DNA from 2 places in the Pseudonocardia charpentierae genome. Region 2 is predicted to be linked to the other one. Evidence: predicted binding sites of a transcription regulator. Region 2 holds the regulator's gene; the other holds the start of a gene.
The links. Region 2 encodes LexA, which represses DNA repair genes until DNA is damaged. Its sites were predicted from a motif close to CGAACACGTGTTCG; they were not measured.
Positions count from the first base shown of each region.

Region 1 (7,149 bases), on a different contig from region 2:
CCGCCCCCGTGGGGTGCGCGCCAGCATTCCGGCCCGCACCAGGAACGGCTCGCAGACCTCTTCGACGGTACCGGGATCCTCGCCCACCGCCACAGCCAGCGTCGACACCCCGACCGGGCCGCCGCCGAACCCGCGCACGAGCGCGCTCAGCACGGCGCGGTCGAGGCGGTCGAGGCCGAGCTCGTCGACGTCGTAGACGGTCAGCGCGGCCCGGGCCACCTCGCGGGTCACGGCGCCGTCCGCCCGGACCTCGGCGAAGTCGCGGACGCGGCGCAGCAGCCGGTTGGCGATGCGCGGCGTGCCGCGGGAGCGGCCGGCGATCTCCTCGGCGCCGTCGGGCCGCAGGTCGACCCCGAGGATCAGCGCCGCCCGGCGCAGCACCCGCTCCAGCTCGGCGGGCTCGTAGAACTCCATGTGCGCGGTGAAGCCGAACCGGTCGCGCAGCGGGCCGGTCAGCGCCCCCGAGCGGGTGGTGGCGCCGACCAGGGTGAACGGTGCGATGTCGAGCGGGATGCTCGTCGCTCCCGGGCCCTTGCCGACCACGACGTCGACCCGGAAGTCCTCCATCGCGAGGTAGAGCATCTCCTCGGCGGGGCGCGCGATGCGGTGGATCTCGTCGATGAACAGCACGTCGCCGGGCACCAGGTTCGACAGCATGGCCGCGAGATCGCCCGCGCGCTCCAGGGCCGGGCCGCTGGTGAGCCGGATGGCGGCGCCCAGCTCGACGGCGACGATCATCGCGAGGCTGGTCTTGCCCAGCCCGGGCGGCCCGGAGAGCAGGATGTGGTCGGGCGGGTCGCCACGGCGCCGCGACGCCTCGAGCACCAGTTCGAGCTGCTCGCGGACCCGCGGCTGGCCCACGAACTCGGCGAGCCGGCGCGGCCGCAGCGTGGCCTCGATGTCGAGGTCGTCGGGCTGGGCGGCCGCGCCCGTCACGGGCTCGGTCACCGGGAGTGCCCGAGGTGGCTCAGCGCGGCCCGCAGCGCCGCCGACGCGGAGGCGGCGCCGTTCTCGGCCAGCACGGCGTCCACCGCCTGCTCAGCCGCCTTAGCGGGAAAGCCCAGGCCGAGCAGGGCCTCCACCACCTGGTCGCGCGCGCTGCTCGCCGACGCGGGCGCGCTCGGGGCGGGCGCGGGGGCGACGACCTTGTCGCGCAGTTCCAGGACCATCCGCTCGGCGCCCTTGCGGCCGATCCCCGGCACGCGGGTCAGCGCAGTCGCGTCGCCGTCGGCCAGGGCGCGGCGCAGCGCGTCCGGGTCGAGCACGGCGAGCGTGGCCAGTGCGAGCCTCGGGCCGACACCGCTGACCGTCTGCAGCAGCGTGAACAGGTCGCGTTCCTCGGCGTCGGCGAAGCCGAAGAGCGTCAGCGAGTCTTCACGGACGATGAGCGATGTCGCGAGCCGCGCCTGCTCCCCCCGCCGCAGCCCGGCGAGCGTCGCGGGTGTGGCGTGCACCGCCAGCCCGGCCCCGCCCACCTCGACGACGGCGTGGTCCAGCCCGATCTCCAGCACCTCACCGCGCACGGCCGCGATCATGCGGTCCATCTCCCGTCGGTCCACGTCGCGCGCCCTGCCGGGTCGCGCGCAGGTTCTGACCCGAGCGCCGCCCGGGACGCCGCGCGCTGTCGCGGGCTCATCGGCCGGCACCGCCCAGTGCGCCGCCGCCGAGAGCGGTGCGCCGCGCCGCCGCCTCCGCTGCCGCCGCGGCGAGCCGGGCCCGGTGGTGGCGGGCGAGCTCCGCCGAACGCTCGCGGGCCTGGGCCATGCGGTCCAGCATCGGGGCCCGCCAGCAGTGGCAGATCGCCAGCGCGAGAGCGTCGGCGGCGTCGGCCGAGCGGGGCGCCTCGGCGAGCCCGAGCAGACGCGTCACCATGGCCGCGACCTGCTCCTTGCCTGCTCGTCCCTCGCCGGTGACGGCGGCCTTCACCTCGCTCGGGGTGTGGAAGGCGACGGGCAGCCCGGCACGGGCCGCGAGCAGCGCCACCACCCCGCTGGCCTGCGCGGTGCCCATGACCGTGCGGACGTTGTGCTGGCTGAACACGCGCTCGACGGCGACGACGTCCGGCCGGTGCACCGCGATCCACCGCTCGACCTCGTCGCCGACGCCGAGCAGGCGGGTCGCCAGCGGTGCGTCGGTCGGCGTGCGGACGACGTCGACCGCGACGAAGCGGACCTCACGGCCGCCCTGGGCTCCTCCGCCGTCGACCACGCCAAGCCCGCACCGGGTCAGTCCCGGGTCGACGCCGAGCACCCGCACCCGCGATCTCCGTCCTGCCGAGCGAACAGCCGTTCGACGGGGAGGCTACCGGTGGGTGCGGCGGTGACTTCCGGGACGCGCCGCAGCGGCGTCGCCAGGCGTCGGTGTCGCCGGTGCGCAGCGCTTACAGTCGACGGCGTGATCGTCGAGGTGCAGATCGTGGCACTGCTGGCCTCGCCGGTACACGCGTACGAGGGCCGGCCCGCCGACGGCCCGCGGGGCGACCCGACGGTCGACGCCCGCGAGCGGATCGAGATCCTGGCCGGGCACGGCATCGTCGGCGACCGCTACGCCGGGCACGCGGCGCACCGCAACGCCGCGGTGACGGTGTTCGCGGCCGAGGCCCTCGAGGCCGTCGCCACCGAACTGGAGTGGCCCTCGGTTCCGGACGCTCTGCTCACGCGGCGCAACATCGTCCTGCGCGGTTTCGCCGTCGACGCTCTCGCCGCCGTCCGCGGCGGGACCGGCGCCGTGTTCAGCCTCGACTCCGGCGACGGCCCGGTCCGGTTCCGGGCCCATCGACCGGCGAACCCCTGTCGCTGGATGGACGTCGTCCTCGGCCCGGGCGCCTTCCGCGCGCTCCGTGGACGCAGCGGGGTGCGGTGCGCGGCGCTGGACGACGGCCTGCTGCGCCGCGGGCCGGCCGTGCTGCGCGTCCTCGAACCGCCGCCCCGGCCCCGGTGCCGGCCTGAGCCTCCGCGAGTCGGCACCTTTGGCAGCGCGAATGTGTGATCCGGGGCAAGATCGAAGTGCCCCGAAGGTGACATTCGCTCGCCCGAACGTGCCGACTCGCGCGTTCACGGCGGGTGGTTCGCGCGCCGGGGCGTAACGGACTCGCGCGGTTGTCGGTGGGTGCGGATCAGCGGGAGGCGGCGAGCCTGGCGACGGGGCCGTCGAGCCAGGCGTGGATCTCGCGGCGGGTGCGCAGCCGCACCACGGCCGGCGGATCGGCGGAGGCGAGCACCTGCCGGACACGGTCCGGGGTCTTGGGGTGGGTGCGCCAGGCCCAGCGCAGGATGTGGTCGCGCCGGGTCAGGATCGTCCACAGCGGCGGTTCGACGTTGCCGTTCCACAGCTCGACGCGGCGCAGCCGCCGGCTGAGCGTGCGCGGCACGATCTGGCGCATCACCGCGGCGCGGGTGAGGTCGAGCCAGACCAGCAGATCTGCGCGCGCGAGCAGGAGCGGGCGGACCGCGGAGTACTGCCACTCCGTGACCCACTCCTCCCCCACGACGAGGGCGGCGACGTCGTCGGCGAACTCGGGCCGCGGCACCCACCCAGGGCCGTGGTAGAGCCCGTCGATGTCGGTGTGCGGAATCCCGAGCCGGTCGGCGAGGGCGACGGCGACCGTGGTCTTCCCCGCACCGGACGTTCCGGCAACGAGGATCCGACGGGGGCGGGCGGGCAGCGGGTCGTTCCACGCGAGGGGCCGCACCCGGGCATCGTCGGCCGTCCCGAGCGCCGGTGTCGAGCGGGTTCGGCGCGTCAGTGCGCGGCCTGGTCCCAGCTGCGTCCGTAGCCCACCGACACCTCCAGCGGCACCGACAGCGCGTACGCGGCGCCCATCTCCCGGCGCACCAGCGCCTCCACGGCGTCGCGCTCGCCGTGCGCGACCTCGAGCACCAGCTCGTCGTGGACCTGCAGGAGCATCCGGCTGCGCAGGTCCTCGGCGGTGAGCGCGCGGTGCACGTTGAGCATCGCGACCTTGATGATGTCGGCCGCGCTGCCCTGGATCGGGGCGTTGAGCGCCATCCGCTCGGCCATCTCGCGACGCTGGCGGTTGTCGGTGGTGAGGTCGGGCAGGTAGCGGCGGCGGCCGAGGATCGTCTCGGTGTAGCCGTCCTTGCGGGCCTGGTCGACGACACCGCCGAGGTAGTCGCGCACGCCGCCGAACGTCTGGAAGTAGTCGTCCATCAGCCCGCGGGCCTCCTCGGTGGAGATCCGCAGCTGATTGCTCAGCCCGAACGCCGAGAGCCCGTACGCCAGGCCGTAGTTCATCGCCTTGATCTTCGCCCGCCGCTCGGGCCCGACCTCGGCGGCGTCGACGCCGAAGACCCGCGCGGCGGTCTCGGCGTGGAAGTCGTGGTGGCTGCGGAAGGCCTCGATCAGCGCGGCGTCGCCCGAGAGGTGCGCCATGATGCGCATCTCGATCTGGCTGTAGTCGGCCGTCATCAGCTCCGCGTATGCGGAGCCTTCAGCATCACGGCCGACGACGAACGTGTCGCGGATCCGCCGCCCCGCCGCCGTGCGGATCGGCACGTTCTGCAGGTTCGGCTCCGTCGACGACAGCCGCCCGGTGGCGGCGATCGTCTGGCTGTACGTGGTGTGGATGCGGCCGTCGTCCGCGACGGACTTGAGCAGCCCCTCCACGGTGACCTTGAGCCGGGTCGCGTCGCGGTGCACCAGCAGGTGCGACAGGAACTCGTGCCCGGTCTGCTCGAACAGGGTCTGCAGCGCGTCCGCGTCCGTGGTGTAGCCGGTCTTGGTGCGCTTGGTCTTGGGCATGCTGAGCTCGTCGAACAGCACGACCTGCAGCTGCTTGGGCGAGCCGAGGTTGATCTCCTTGCCGATCACGCCGTACGCGTCCTGGGCGGCCTGCTTGACCTGGGCGGCGAACTCGGCCTCGAGCGCCGACAGGGCGTCGTGGTCGACCGCGATCCCCGCGGTCTCGAGGTCGGCGAGGACGAGCAGGAGGGGCAGCTCCAGCTCGGCCAGGAGACGCGTGCCGCCCAGCTTGGCCAGCTCGGCGTCCAGCGCGTCGGCCAGCTCGGCCACCGCGGAGGCCGACACGACCTGGGCCTGGGCGCGCGCGGAGTCGGCCTCCTCCTCCCCGCCCAGGAGCGAGAGCTGGCCGTTCTCCGGCTCGCTCTCGGCCCGCAGCTCCCGGCGCAGGTAGCGCAGCGCGAGGTCGGCCAGGTCGAAGCTGCGCTGCCCCGGCCGCGCCAGGTACGCCGCGAGCGCGGTGTCGCTGGTCAGCCCCCGGAGCACCCAGCCGCGGGCGCGCAGGCCGTGCAGCGCCGCCTTGACGTCGTGCGCGGCCTTGGGCACGGACTCGTCGGCGAGCCACTCCCCCAGCGCCGCCTCGTCGTCCGGCAGCAACGTGCGCACGTCGAGGTAGGCCGCCTGTGCGGCACCGGCCGACGCCCCGGCCGCGCGGGCCTCCAGCGACGGCTCGCCGGCGGCCAAGGCGATCCCCTCGACGTCGCGGCCCGCCCAGGTGCCCAGCTGCCCGTGCACGAAGAGCCCGACCCGGCGTCCGTCGCGGGCGTTCGCGTCGAGCCAGGCCCGCACGGTGCCGGGTTCGAGCGCGCCGCCCTCGACGTCGAAGCCCTCTTCCGCCTCCGGCTCGGCGCTGGTGAGCGTGGCGAACAGGCGCTCGCGCAGCACCCGGAACTCGAGCTCGTCGAACAACCGGTGCACGGCTTCGCGGTCCCACGGCCGGGCCACGAGGTCGTCCGGGGTCGCCTCGAGTTGGACGTCGCGGATCAGCTCGGTCAGCTGGCGGTTCAGCAGCACGTGCGCGAGGTTCGCGCGCAGGGCGTCGCCCGCCTTGCCCTTCACCTCGTCCACCCGGTCCGTGAGCGCCTCGAGCGAGCCGAACTCACGCACCCACTTGGCGGCCGTCTTCTCGCCGACGCCCGGGATGCTGGGCAGGTTGTCGCTGGGGTCGCCGCGCAGCGCCGCGAAGTCCGGGTACTGCGCGGGCGTGAGCCCGTAGCGGGTCATCACCGCGTCCGGGTCGATCCGGCCGAGCTCGGAGACGCCGCGTGTCGGGTAGAGCACCGTCACGTTGTCGCTGATCAGCTGGAACGCGTCGCGGTCGCCCGTGGTGACGAGCACCCGGTAGCCCTGCGCCTCGGCCTGGGTGGCGAGGGTGGCGATGATGTCGTCGGCCTCGTAGTTGTCGACCGCGAAGAACGGGATGGCCAGCGCCGTCAGGACGTCCTTGATGAGGTCGACCTGCCCGCGGAAGTCGTCGGGCGTCGAGCTCCGGTTGGCCTTGTAGTCGGAGAACCGCTCGGAGCGGAAGGTGGTCCGCGAGACGTCGAAGGCCACGGCGACGTGCGTGGGCGCCTCGTCGCGGATGAGGTTGATGAGCATGGCCGTGAAGCCGTAGACGGCGTTCGTGGTCTGTCCGGTGCCGGTGCGGAAGTTCTCCGCGGGCAGGGCGAAGAACGCCCGGTAGGCCAGCGAGTGGCCGTCGAGCAGGAGCAGCCGGCGCTCGCCCACCGGGTGCGTCACCGGGGCCGGGGCTGCAGGCTTCTTGGCTGGGGTACGTGTGGCGGGGCTCATCGGTTCGAGAGTCTAGGACCGGGCACCGACAGTTCCCGGTGGGGCGACAGGCACCCGTCCCGGACCGCCCGACATCATGGCGCGGTGCCGGAGCTCCTGTCCTCCATCGCGGACCTGGCCTGGCCCGTCGTCGTTCTGCTCGGACTGGTGCTGTTCGCCCGGCCGCTGGCAGGGCTGCTGCGGTCGGGCAGCGAGCGCGAAGACGTGACGATCGAGGTCGGCGGCCAGCGGGTGACGCTCGGCAAGTTCCGCGAGCAGCAGAACGAGGTCGTCCTCGACCTGCGGCGCCAGCTCGACGACCTGCGGCGCCAGGTGACGGGCGGCCCGCCGGACAGGCCGCGGGAGAAGCGGCCGGCCGCGGTGCTGTGGGTCGACGACCGGCCGGAGAACAACGCGCTCTTCATCGACCAGCTGATGACCGCAGGCGTACGCGTGGACACCGCCCGGACCACGGCCGAGGGCCTGGCGCTCGCGAGCGGCCGCGACTACGGCGCCGTGATCAGCGACATGGGGCGCCGGGAGGACGGGAGCTACCGGACGACCGCGGGCCTCGACCTGGCGCGGGCGCTCCGCGCCAATGGTGACGACACCCCGCTGCTC
Region 1 covers NZ_JAVREJ010000040.1:18,456-25,604, reverse strand. Annotated here, with positions in the region: gene ruvB (Holliday junction branch migration DNA helicase RuvB) at 1-948, opposite strand, end outside; gene ruvA (Holliday junction branch migration protein RuvA) at 945-1,535, opposite strand; gene ruvC (crossover junction endodeoxyribonuclease RuvC) at 1,633-2,256, opposite strand; gene RM445_RS29760 (MOSC domain-containing protein) at 2,395-2,988, shown strand; gene RM445_RS29755 (P-loop NTPase family protein) at 3,116-3,691, opposite strand; gene polA (DNA polymerase I) at 3,742-6,549, opposite strand; gene RM445_RS29745 (response regulator) at 6,634-7,149, shown strand, end outside.
Region 1: the regulator LexA is predicted to act here: its motif matches at 2,279-2,292, upstream of ruvC (crossover junction endodeoxyribonuclease RuvC).

Region 2 (7,149 bases):
TCGTCGACGCCTCGGACGCGCTCCCGGAGGACCAGATCAAGGCCGTCCGGCAGGTGCTCGTCGAGGTCGGCGAGGAGCACGGCGGCCGGATGCCGCAGGAGCTGCTGGTGGTCAACAAGTGCGACGCCGCGGGCGACCTCGCCCTCGCGCGTCTGCGCCACCTGCTGCCGGACGCCGTGTTCGTCTCCGCGCGCCGCGGCGACGGTGTCGAGCGCCTGCGCGCCCGCATCGCCGAGCTGCTGCCGCGGCCGGACCAGGACGTCGAGCTGCTGCTGCCCTACACCGAGGGCGCGCTGACGGCACGGGTGTACGCGGAGGGGCAGGTGCTCGCCGAGGAGCACACCCCGGACGGCACGCGGCTGCACGCCAGGGTCGGTGCCGAGCTGGCTGCGGCGGTGCTGCCGTACGCCTGCGTCGGCGACGCGGGCCGCAACGGGTCGGGCCCGGAGGGCTCGGGCAGCTGAGTCTTCCCGCCGCTCTCGTCGCGCTCGCGGTCGCGCTCGCTCCGGTGGCGGCGGTGCCTGCCGCTGCGTCCACCTCTGCGACGCGCTGCACCGTCGACGATCCGCGTCTGGTCGAGCTGTCCGGGCTGGCGGTGGTCGGCGACGGCATCTGGGCGATGGCGGACGGGGGCCGCCGGGTCGAGCTGCACCGGTTCGACCCCGGAACCTGCACGGTCGTCGAGAGCCGGACGGCGAAGGTCGACCCGTACGACGCCGAGGACCTCGCCGCGGGTCCCGACGGGTCGCTGTGGGTGGGCGACACCGGCGACAACGAGCAGCGCCGCAGCACGGTGGCCCTGATCGTCGTTCCGGCGCGGGGCGAGCCGGAGCTGCACCGTCTCACCTACCCCGACGGCCCGCACGACGCCGAGGCGCTGCTGGTCGACGCGCGCGGCGTGCCCACCGTGGTCACCAAGAGCGTCGGTACCGCCGGTATCTACCAGCCGGAGGGGCCGCTGGACGGTGTGGGCCCGACTCCGCTCGTGCACGTGGGCGACCTGGCGCTGCCGAGCTCCACCACGACGGGCGGCCCGATCGGCGGACTCGGCTCCCGGACGGTCACCGGTGGCGCGATGACGGCCGACGGCCGGGTCGTCGCGCTGCGGACGTACACCGACGCCTGGCTGTTCGCCGTCCCGGACGGCGGCACCGTCGCCGACGCGCTCCGCACCGCCCCGGTGCAGGTGCCGCTGCCCGACGAGCCGCAGGGCGAGGCGCTGGCATTCACCGCCGACGGCACGCTGCTGTCGGGTTCGGAGGCGCGCGGCGGCGTCGACGGGCAACTCCGGGCGGTGCCCGGGGCCGCCGCACTGACCGGAGCCGCGGCCGGGCGGAAGCCTGCGGCGGAACCCGCCGCGGCAGGATCTCCGGACGACGTTGCGGAGCCCGTGCCGGCATGGCGGACGGCGGCGATCGGCGCCGGTGCGCTGGTGGTGATCCTCGCCCTGCTCGCGCTGGTGATGGCCCGACACGGGGCCCGGCGGCGTTAAGGTTTCCGGGGAGGTGCCGTTGCCGATCGTCACGGGATACGAGGACACGCCGGCCGGCCACGACGCGCTGGTTCTCGGCGCCCAGCTGGCCCGGCTGACGGGTGTGCGCGCCGTCGTCGCCAGCGTGTACCCGGAGGACGGACGCGGCATCACCGCGGTGGCCCGCGACCCCCGATGGCGGGAGCGGACCGAGACGGTGGCGCGCGAACGGTTCGCCCGGGCGCGGGCCAAGATCGATGCTCACGGCTACGGCGAGGTCGAGCCCGAGTTCCGCTGGCTGGGCCCGGCGAACGCGCACACGGCGCTGGCCGACCACGCCGACAAGGTCGGGGCGGAGTTCCTCGTGGTCGGCTCGACGGGACACGGTCTCGCCGGCCGGTTGGCCCCCGGCGGTACGGTGCAGCGGCTGCTCCCGACCGCCACCTGTCCCGTCGCCGTGGCTCCGCGCGGTCACCGGCACTTCGCGACGGCGCGGATGACCGCGGTGTCCGTGGCCTACGACGGCTCGCCCGAAGCCGAGCGGGCAGCCGCGGTGGCCACCCGGCTCGCCCGCCGCAGCGGGGCCGCGCTGCGCTTCGTCGCCGTCGCCGAGACCCCCGAGCAACGCCCCGCAGCACAGACGGCGGCGCTGCGCGGCCTCGCCTGTGCCCCGGTGGACATCGACGCGCTCGCGGACGTGGTCGACGGGCCGATCGTGTCGACCCTGGCCAACCTGCCCGAGCGCACCGACCTCCTGGTGATCGGTGCACGCGGCTACCGCTTCATGCGCCGGATCCTGCTGGGCGGAGTGATCGGCGCGCTGGTCCGCGCGGCGCACTACCCGGTGGTGGTCGTACCGGGCTGACGGGGCCCAGAGTCGGCTCCGCTACAGCCGCCTCAGCACCGCCACCACCCGCCCGAGCACCGTGGCGTCGTCGCCCGGGATCGGGTCGTATGCGGAGTTCGCGGGCATCAGCCACGCGTGCCCGTCGCGGCGGCGCAGGGTCTTGACCGTCGCCTCACCGTCGATCATTGCGGCGACGATCTCGCCGTTCTCCGCGACCGGCTGCTGGCGCACCACCACCCAGTCGCCGTCGCGGATCGCGGCCTCGACCATCGAGTCGCCCCGGACGTTCAGCAGGAACAGCGTGCCCTCGCCGACGATCTCGCGGGGCAGCGGGAACACGCTCTGCACGGCCTGCTCGGCCAGGATCGGGCCGCCGGCGGCGATGTCGCCGAGCAGGGGCACGAAGGCCGGCTCCGGCCGCCGGGCGAGCGGGCCCGCCGCGCTGTCCACACCGACGTCGACGGCCACGCCGCTCGGAGTGCCGGCCTCGTCCGCGGCCGGGTCGTCCGGGCTGCGGACATCCACGGCGCGGGTGCGGTGCGGGTCGCGCCGCAGGTACCCCTTGCGCTCCAGCGTGCGCAGCTGATGGTGCACCGAGGAGGTGGACGTCAGGCCCACAGCGTCGCCGATCTCGCGCACGCTCGGCGGGTAGCCGAAGCGCTCCACCCAGTCGCGGATGACCTCCAGGACCTTGCGCTGCCGCGGTGTCAGGTTCACCGGGTCCGTGGGGGGATCCGGGAAGGCGCTGACCGTGCTGCCGCCACCACGCTCGCCGTCGCCGCGCCCGCCCGCCGGGGGGCTCTCGACGTCGGATCCTCCGACACCCCCGCCGCCCTCGTCGCGTGCCATCTACTCGCTCCTTCTGGTACCGCCGGTGCCCGTGCGTGTGCCGCAGGGCCATCGGCACTCGCGGAAACGGTAGCCGTGATCACCGACAGTTCCAAACACATGTTCGAACGACACGCGGACTTCTCTCGGTTTTGTCGGTGCCTGGTGGTACACACTTCGACAGCGCCTCTCGAACATCTGTTCTAGTAGGCGTACGCGAGCGGAGCGTGAGCAGCGGAGGCGACATGCGCGAGCGGGTGGAGCACGGAGAGGTCGGTCGAACGGGATCCGGGCAGGCGGCGGGGCGGCGGCCGGGCCGGTGGGCCGATCAGTGGGTGCGCAGGTGGGACGGCAGGCGGCCCGCTCCGGGGCCGCGGCCGGTGCGTCCGGCGGGGGCGCTGGTGCTGGTCCGTCCGCTCGAGGCCCCGCGGCCGGTCCGGGAGGCGGCTCCGGGTGCCGGGGTGGATCTCCGGCGCGCGAGGGCGTGGAGCGACGGCGTCCCGGGCGGCGCGTCCGGGCCGCGGCTGCTGGTCCGCCGGGCCCACCCGTCGGTCCGGGTGGGTGCGCGCTCGGTGTGGCGTCGTGCCGTCGCCGGGGTCGTCATGGTCGCGGCGTCGGCGGCGGTCGTCGTCGCGCTCGGCCTGCTCGCCCGGGTCGCCGAGCCCGCTCCGGCTCCTGCCGCCGTCCCTGTCGCCGTGCCCGCCCCGGTCGTCGTGACCGTGGAGCCCGGTGAGACGGTGTGGGACGTCGCCGCACGGGTCGCTCCCGGACGTCCGGGAGCGGAGGTGGCAGCCGTCGCCGAGCGGATCGTGGCCGACAACGCACTCCACTCGGTGCGTCCGGAGCCCGGTCAGGTGCTCCGGGTGGCCGGCGGCTGACGCTGTGCGCACGCCCACCACGAAGGGCGTGCCGCTCGTCCCACGATCCGGTCGATACGCCGATTGATGGCCGATCCGGCTTGGCCTACCCCTACATGTTGTGGTTACATCGCTGTTGTTCACCCAGTACTTGGGGATGCTCAAGCAGCAAGGGGTCGTCATGCGTTGCCCGTTCTGCCGGCACGGCGACAGCCGGGTCATCGACTCCCGCGAGGTGGACGACGGTCAGGCCATCCGCCGGAGGCGATCGTGCGCCGCCTGCGGACGCCGGTTCACCACCGTCGAAGAGGCGGTTCTGGCGGTCGTCAAGCGCAGCGGCGTCACCGAGCCGTTCAGCCGCGACAAGGTCGTCAGCGGGGTCCGGCGAGCCTGCCAGGGTCGCCCGGTCGACGAAGACGCGCTCGCGCAGCTCGCCCACCGGGTGGAGGAGGCCGTCCGCGCCGGTGGCGCGGCCGAGATCCCCAGCCACGAGGTGGGGCTGGCCATCCTCGGCCCGCTCCGCGAACTGGACGAAGTGGCCTACATGCGCTTCGCCAGCGTCTACCGCTCGTTCTCCTCCATCGAGGACTTCGAGAAGGAGATCGCCGATCTGCGACGGGCGGCCGCCCCGGCCGACGTCGCCACACCGGGCTGACGACACCGATCCCCGCTGCCTCGCCCGCACGTATTTCGCCGAGCCATACACCGACCGCGGCCCGCCGCCCCAGGGTGGAGCCGCAGGAGAGGGAGAGCATGACCGAGACCGCCGGGCCCCCCGCCGCCGCCCCGGGCCGCGGAAGGAAGACCGGTCGCACGGAGCGCAGGGGGCTGACCGTCGAGCGCGTGCACACCACTGCCGGGGTGCACCCGTACGACGAGGTCACCTGGCAGCGCCGCGACGTCGTGATGACGAACTGGCGCGACGGCACGGTGAACTTCGAGCAGCGCGGCGTCGAGTTCCCGGACTTCTGGTCGATCAACGCCACGAACATCGTCACCAGCAAGTACTTCCGCGGTGCCGTCGGCTCGCCGAAGCGCGAGTCCAGCCTCCGCCAGCTCATCGACCGCGTGGTGGCCGTCTACCACCGCTCGGGCCTCGAGCACGGCTACTTCGCCACCGACGACGACGCCGAGATCTTCGCCCACGAGCTGACGTGGATGCTGCTGCACCAGGTGTTCAGCTTCAACTCGCCCGTGTGGTTCAACGTCGGCACGACCTCGCCGCAGCAGGTCTCGGCCTGCTTCATCCTGTCGGTCGACGACACGATGGAGTCGATCCTCAACTGGTACCGGGAAGAGGGCCTGATCTTCAAGGGCGGTTCCGGCGCGGGGCTGAACCTCTCCCGGATCCGCTCCTCCAAGGAGCTCCTGTCCTCCGGTGGCACCGCCTCCGGCCCGGTGTCGTTCATGCGCGGTGCCGACGCCAGCGCCGGCACCATCAAGTCCGGTGGCGCCACGCGGCGGGCGGCCAAGATGGTCGTCCTCGACGTCGACCACCCGGACATCGAGGAGTTCGTGCAGACCAAGGCCAAGGAAGAGGCCAAGATCCGGGTGCTGCGCGACGCCGGGTTCGACATGGACCTCGGCGGCTCGGACATCGCCTCGGTGCAGTACCAGAACGCGAACAACTCGGTGCGCGTCACCGACGAGTTCATGCGTGCGGTCGAGTCGGGAAGCGAGTTCGGGCTGCGGGCCCGCATGACCGGTGAGGTCATCGACACGGTCGACGCCACGAAGCTGTTCCGGGGAATCGCCAAGGCGGCCTGGGAGTGTGCAGACCCGGGGATCCAGTACGACGGCACGATCAACGACTGGCACACGTGCCCGGAGTCGGGACGCATTTCCGCGTCCAATCCCTGCAGCGAGTACATGCACCTCGACAATTCGAGCTGCAACCTCGCGTCGCTCAACCTGCTCACGTTCCTCGGCGGCGACGGCCGGTTCGACGCGGCCCGGTTCCAGAAGTCCGTCGAGCTGATCATCACGGCGATGGACATCTCCATCTGCTTCGCCGACTTCCCGACGGAGCCGATCGCCGACACCACCCGCCGGTTCCGCCAGCTGGGCATCGGCTACGCCAACCTCGGCGCCCTGCTGATGGCCACCGGTCACGCCTACGACTCCGAGGGCGGCCGCTCCCTGGCCGCGGCGATCACCTCGCTGATGACCGGCGCGGCGTACAAGCGCTCCGCCGAGCTCGCCGGGGTCGTCGGGCCGTACGACGGCTACGCCCGCAACGCCGAGCCGCACCAACGGGTGATGCGCAAGCACTCCGCCGCGAACGACGACGTGCGCACGTTGCCGGCGAGCGCCGACATCCACCGCCAAGCCACGGTCGCCTGGCGCGAGGCGCTCGCCGTCGGTGCCGTCAACGGCTGGCGGAACGCCCAAGCCTCGGTCCTCGCCCCGACCGGCACCATCGGCCTGATGATGGACTGCGACACCACCGGGATCGAGCCGGACCTCGCGCTGGTCAAGTTCAAGAAGCTCGTCGGCGGCGGATCCATGCAGATCGTCAACCAGACGGTGCCGCGGGCGCTCGACAAGCTCGGCTACCAGGGCGAGCAGATCGAGGCGATCGTCGAGTTCGTCGGTGAGCACGGCCACGTCGTCGACGCGCCCGGGCTGCGTCGCGAGCACTACGAGGTGTTCGACTGCGCGATGGGGCAGCGGGTCATCGCCGCCATGGGCCACGTGCGGATGATGGCCGCAGTGCAGCCGTTCCTGTCGGGCGCGATCTCCAAGACCGTGAACATGCCGGAGACGGCCACGGTCGAGGACGTCGAGAAGATCTACCTCGAGGGCTGGCGGCTCGGGCTCAAGGCGCTCGCGATCTACCGCGACAACTGCAAGGTCGGCCAGCCGCTCTCGGCGGGCAAGACGGCCAAGCCCGGCACCGACACGGCCGAGACCGCGAAGGCGGCCGTCGAGTACCGCCCGGTCCGCAAGCGCCTGCCGAAGAAGCGGCCGAGCCAGACGGTGTCGTTCACGGTGGGTGGCGCCGAGGGGTACCTGACCTCGGGCTCCTACCCGGACGACGGGCTGGGGGAGATCTTCGTCAAGCTCGGCAAGCAGGGCTCGACGCTGGCCGGCGTGATGGACGCCTTCTCGATGTCGATCTCGGTCGGTCTCCAGTACGGCATCCC
Region 2 covers NZ_JAVREJ010000028.1:29,207-36,355, reverse strand. Annotated here, with positions in the region: gene hflX (GTPase HflX) at 1-464, shown strand, start outside; gene RM445_RS27420 (SMP-30/gluconolactonase/LRE family protein) at 518-1,492, shown strand; gene RM445_RS27415 (universal stress protein) at 1,506-2,336, shown strand; gene lexA (transcriptional repressor LexA) at 2,358-3,167, opposite strand; gene RM445_RS27405 (LysM peptidoglycan-binding domain-containing protein) at 3,374-4,024, shown strand; gene nrdR (transcriptional regulator NrdR) at 4,185-4,658, shown strand; gene RM445_RS27395 (vitamin B12-dependent ribonucleotide reductase) at 4,757-7,149, shown strand, end outside.